DNA from 2 places in the Alkalihalophilus lindianensis genome. Region 2 is predicted to be linked to the other one. Evidence: predicted binding sites of a transcription regulator. Region 2 holds the regulator's gene; the other holds the start of a gene.

Region 1 (3,029 bases), on a different contig from region 2:
CGCGTATTCATTCACTGCACGAGTCATGGCTGCTTTTGCACCAAGTTCATGTGTACCACCATCTTTGGTACGAACATTATTAACAAAAGACAAGACACTTTCTGTATAGCCATCATTGAATTGAAATGCTAATTCAACTTCTATCTCCTGATGCTCCCCACCAAAGAATACAACTGGGTGAAGCGTTTCTTTATCTTCATTTAAATATTCAACAAACGCCTCTATTCCATTTTCATAATGAAATAGTTCATTTTCCTGGTCACTTCGCATGTCAACTAATTCAATTTTTAATCCTTTTAAAAGGAATGCAGCTTCCCGTAATCGCTCAGATAATGTTTCGAAATTATATGTTGTCACACTAAAAATGGTTGGATCAGGCTTGAAGTGGATGGTTGTCCCTGCTTTTCTCGTTGAACCGTGCTTTTCTAATGTAGTAACAGGCTTACCGCCATTTTCAAAACGCTGCTTATACACAGTGCCATCACGCTTGATTTCAACTACGAGCCATTCGGAGAGAGCATTTACGACAGACGCGCCTACGCCATGCAACCCTCCACTAGTTGCATAGCCCCCTTGTCCGAATTTACCCCCAGCATGCAATACAGTCATAATAATTTCTGGGGTTGGTTTTCCTAATTTATGCATTCCAACAGGCATTCCACGACCTTCATCTGAGACGGAAATGCTGTTGTCACGGTGAATGGTTACCTTAATATATGAACCATATCCTGCTAGTGCTTCATCTACTGCATTATCAACAATTTCATATACAAGATGGTGAAGTCCTCGTCCATCTGTACTTCCTATGTACATACCAGGGCGTTTTCTTACCGCCTCTAATCCTTCTAATACTTGTATTGCGTCATCGTTATAATCAAGATGCTGTTTCTTTGCCAAGATTGGTACTCCTTTCAACATGCTACTTATATTGTAGCACAAACGAACACACGTTTCTATTATACGTTCACTATCGCCTTTACTATTGTAGCTGTTATTTCAGTATTCGCAACCTCTTTTGGGGATTCCTGCTTTTTCTATGAAAAAAGTCATAGCGGAATTTGACGAATCATTGACGATTCATCCACCACATACCATGCTATAATACAATCAACTATAGAACAACGGGTATTTACTTACGTTTATACAGGAGGACAACCGTGAATCCTTATATACTAACAGGCTTAACAAACCGCTTAGAAATTAGACCTTATGTGTATCAAGACTACCTTAATTGGCTCACGCAATATCAACGGCGCGAACCTTCAAAACATCGATATGATGAAGGGAAAGTTAATATGAGTGTGTGCACAGAGCAATGGTTTTATGATTTAGTAAACCATCATCAATCTTCGGCCAAACAAGATACGTTGTATGTATTCGGTGTATTTAGAAAAAAGGATGGGGCTCATCTTGGGGTGATTGATGTCTCTACCTTAATACGTGAAGATTTTCACTGGGGGAGAATCGGGTATTCCATTCATAATCACTATTGGGGTCAAGGGTATGGTAAGGAGTCTGTAGAAGAAGTATTGCGCCTAGCCCACAACAATCTGAACTATCATCGCATCGAAGCTCATATTAACCTAGATAACCATGGTTCCATTGCTTTAGCAAAACGTGTAGGGATGGAATATGAATGCGTACGAAAAGGATTTATTTATGAATTTGGGGAATGGACCGATAACCTAGTGTATGTATCTCAACCAAATATAAATTAAAGAAAACGTGCCTTCATTAAGAGGGCACGTTTTTACGATTATTATTTGAACTTTGCATGTTCTACTTTAATGCAACGATCCATTATCGTCTCAACCTCATGCTCATGTAAATAATCATAAGCTTCTTGATTAGCAACGCCAAGTTGGGCCCAAAATGTCTTTGCTCCAATTTCAACAGTATCTTTGGCGACCTCTGGTAAGTGCTCACTTCGTCTAAAGACATTGACAATGTCGACTTCTCCTTCGATATCCTGTAAGCGCGCGACAGCTTTTTCTCCTAGTACTTCCTCAACAGTTGGATTGACTGGAATGATCGTGTATCCTGCATTTTGCATGGCTTCAGAAACCATATAAGAAGTCCTGCTTGGGTTTCCTGATAAGCCTACTACAGCTATCCGTTTACTCGTATGTAAAACCTCTTTAATTTTATCATCTGATGGATTTTGAATGGACATCTCTTTCAGCTCCTTTTCTATAATAGTCTTCTTCGTTACGTGCCCTTATTATTCCTTCTCTTAAATAAGGTACGTCTAATCTGTTTATACTAACTGAAAAGGTATAAGGAGAGTGATGATGTGCATTCAAGGTGGTTGCAAATTCGTAATCAATTTTATTTTATACCAGCTCTTTATAGTGTGATTTCAATTATTCTTGCAATTATTTGTTTTAGTACCGATCGTTATTTAATCAACCACACAGATCTCTTCTCTCGTATACCTAGTTATCTTATAACCGATATTAATCTCGCTCAAACGTTACTAAGTACAATCTCATCTTCCTTATTGACAATGACGACGATTTCTTTTTCAACGATTATGGTCGTATTAACAACATATTTATCAGAATTTTCTCCTAGAACGATGCAAAATTTTATGAGTGATGTCCATACTCAACGTATTCTAGGTGTATTTATAGGTGGTTTTCTCTTCTCGTTGGTTTTACTGCTTATTTTACGTGAAGAAAGAGCGAATACAGTATTTATATCTCCTACAGTAGCTGTAGGGTTTGCAAGTGTTTGTGTAGGGTTCTTTGTATTCTTTGTTCACCATGTAGGAAGGTGGATTCAAGTAAGTAACTTAATTCACCAAATTACTGATAATACAATTGCTGCAATCAACCGTTATTATGAAGACATAACACCTAACGATCAAGATGAACCGTGGAAAGATTGGGAAAGTGAAGAACTCATCTTACGTACTCCGCATCTGATTGTGAATGAAAAGAATGGTTACTTACAAGTGATAGATTTAGATGGATTAGTTAAACAAGCTGAAGCGGATAACATCATTATCAAAGTCGAAGCAGGTTTAG
Region 2 (3,029 bases):
TCAATAATCTCCACGATGGTAAAGTCGTTTCTATGAGCAATCTCTTCTAATTCTGCTCGTTGACGTTCAATCGATGTTTGTTGCGTTTCTTTTTCTGTACTAACTCGACAATAGATAATTGCTTTTTCTTCATTTATCATCTTTGCTTGTTTTCTCGTACGCATAGGCATACAATTCTTCAGTCTCCTTTTCTAGTGAATCTAGTTGATTTGCTTGAATAATAGTTCCATTTGTTAAAGGCGCCTCTTCATTATTTAATAAATCGGATTGTTGTGCAATCGTTTCAGCTTCTACTACTGTTTCTTCCTTAATACTGATTTCCCCGGAGAAGAGGATCGAACTATACATAAACATCAACGCGAAAACCGCTGTAATAATAATAAATCGTTCTTGACCTGATAATTTTTTTAACATTTCCATCACCCCATAAGAATGTTTGTTCCCATTCACTATAAATGAGAACACTCGTTTGTGTCAAGCGTTTTTAGAACTTATGTTTGCATTACGTATGTTCGCATGGTACAATTTAGGCAAGATAAAAACACAAGCGAGGTGTTAACCGTGTCAAAACTATCAAAACGTCAACAGGAAATCCTAGATTACATTAAGATAGAAGTGAAAAAGAAAGGCTATCCACCTTCCGTACGAGAAATTGGTGAAGCTGTTGGACTTGCTTCAAGTTCTACTGTTCATGGCCATCTTTCACGACTAGAGAAGAAAGGTTTTATTAGAAGAGACCCGACTAAACCTAGAGCCATTGAGGTTCTCGAACTCGATGAACTTGATACAGTAGTCAACGAAAAACGAACTGCGTACGTACCAATTGTCGGTAAAGTAACCGCAGGTCTTCCGATTACAGCGATTGAAAATGTAGAAGACTATCTACCATTACCTGATCATTTTGTGACGAATGATTCTGTTTATGTGTTAGTGATCCAAGGTGATAGTATGATTGAAGCTGGGATCTATGACGGTGATATGGTTATCGTTCGGCAGCAGCAAACAGCGAATAATGGTGATATTATTGTTGCCATGACAGATGAGGATGAAGCAACCGTCAAGCGTTTCTTCCGTGAAAAAGATTACATCCGCTTACAACCAGAAAATGCAACAATGGAGCCTATCCTTTTAAAAGATGTTACGGTACTCGGTAAAGTCATCGGTGTATTTCGCACCCTTCATTAATAGTAAAAAGCTTGTCCCTCTATCCTATGAGGACAAGCTTTTTTTATACCTGCTTTATTAAAACAAACCAAGAAGAGATCAAACAATGGTTAAACGTCGACCTCTCCTCTTTATTTATTTATAAACTGATTGCTTATGTTCAACTTTTATAATGCCCATGGTCTAATTAATGGTGCATTGTAGTTAGGATCCATTGATTGATAGCCTCTACGTTTAAATTGACGGTCCATCTCTCTTACCATCGTGCGATATTGATTTTGGTCTAAGCGGCCATCCGCATATAAATAACAAGCAAAGGCATAAGCCAAAGCTGAAGTATCGATATTAACCGTAACATCTACATCAGAGTTTCCACTCTCACTTACAACAGATTTTGTATCTGTTTGGTTACGATGCTGCATGAATTTCACCTCACTCTTATATTTAAATGGGCATTAGCATAGCTAATGCCCATTTTTGATAGGACCCACTAATTATCTGTTAGCGCGAGCTCTTGCAAATGCTTCTGTATCCACATATACATCAACTTCCGAATTCCCGCTATTGTCTACATAAGACTCGTTAAAATTGAAGTTGTAGTTTTTGTCTTTTAGGATGTTCTCATTGTCTACACGATTACGGTTTTTGTTATCGTTATCAATCTCGGCATTTAACCAAATTTCAGGTAATTCACGGTGTAAACGCTTCTTTTTACGACTCATTTCTTCTCCTCCTTATTTTTAATATTCATTCAAAATTACCAGAAAAAACTTCTGCAACAGCATTTATCACTGCGTCTTTCGTCACGTTTACGGTCACGTTTACGGTCATCATGACGACGGTCGCGATCACCAGCAACCGGTCCTCTGCCAGCATTAGCTCTTGCAAATGCTTCTGTATCGACATACACATTTACATTTGAATTCCCGCTATCTGTCACATAGGAATTATTAAAGTTATAGTTGTAGTTTTTATCTTTTAAAAAGTTTTCGTTGTCTACTCTATTATCATTTTTGTTCCTGTTTTTACTTCTTACGTCAAATTCACCCTTTTTACACTTACAGTCTCTATGGCACCAAAACATATGTTTCCCTCCTTCTTTTCTGGAATACTTATGTATATGTTTTCTATAACTGGACTGTATAGACAAGACTCATGGTATAAGCAAATTTTTTAAACCTACAAGCTTTTATTTTAATTTTGATATCTATATGTAAGCAAACACCATAGGGACATTGTTTACATAACTAAAAACCCAATCACTGCAATGATTGGGTAATGAAAACAGGTTAAACACGAATAACCCTCGATGCCCATAGCATCATAGGTTTCCTATTTTTAGCGTGCCGTACAAGTTTCTAGCAAAGGAAAGATTCGAAAATACTAGGGCAACTTGTTAGCTCTATGCTAAGCGAAAAGGAATGTTAGGATATAATGACTAATAACCTTAGATGCAGTAAATAGAAGTTGTACTTAACAGGGGTGGTTAATGGATTTTAGTGGATGGACATGCGATCAGTTGGCAACTAGATTTGTAGTTGCTCCTATCATGCTACCCATTTGTTTATTTCTTTTACCAATAATAACTCAGATCATAAAATTAATACCTAAAACAATGAAAGCCCTACCTCTCTTTCATTCTTACGGATCCTAGTCCGCGCCAGAGTGAATCAGGGTTGCAAAAATCAAGTAACTATTTTGACGAGTAATTCATAATAACTCGAACGTACGTAAAAGAAGTAATAATTAAAAGGGATTAGATTAAAGAAGTAACATAAGAGGTTAATACTCAATAAATGAGTTGAAGAAGTTTGAAGGTCTTTGAAAGGAAAGGATTTTCCTATTACCGTAAGATTCACTATGTT

The links. Region 2 encodes LexA, which represses DNA repair genes until DNA is damaged. Its sites were predicted from a motif close to CGAACATATGTTCG; they were not measured.
Region 1: a site for LexA is predicted at 941-954, ahead of parE (DNA topoisomerase IV subunit B). Genes of this name have one in related genera too.

The regions. Positions count from the first base shown of each region.
Region 1 covers NZ_JAWJBA010000001.1:787,058-790,086, reverse strand. Annotated here, with positions in the region: gene parE (DNA topoisomerase IV subunit B) at 1-897, opposite strand, end outside; gene RYX56_RS04320 (GNAT family N-acetyltransferase) at 1,158-1,718, shown strand; gene RYX56_RS04315 (CoA-binding protein) at 1,760-2,173, opposite strand; gene RYX56_RS04310 (DUF2254 domain-containing protein) at 2,294-3,029, shown strand, end outside.
Region 2 covers NZ_JAWJBA010000004.1:336,303-339,331, reverse strand. Annotated here, with positions in the region: gene RYX56_RS14275 (YneB family resolvase-like protein) at 1-170, opposite strand, end outside; gene RYX56_RS14270 (hypothetical protein) at 130-414, opposite strand; gene lexA (transcriptional repressor LexA) at 562-1,185, shown strand; gene RYX56_RS14260 (hypothetical protein) at 1,332-1,586, opposite strand; gene RYX56_RS14255 (hypothetical protein) at 1,659-1,886, opposite strand; gene RYX56_RS14250 (hypothetical protein) at 1,922-2,248, opposite strand.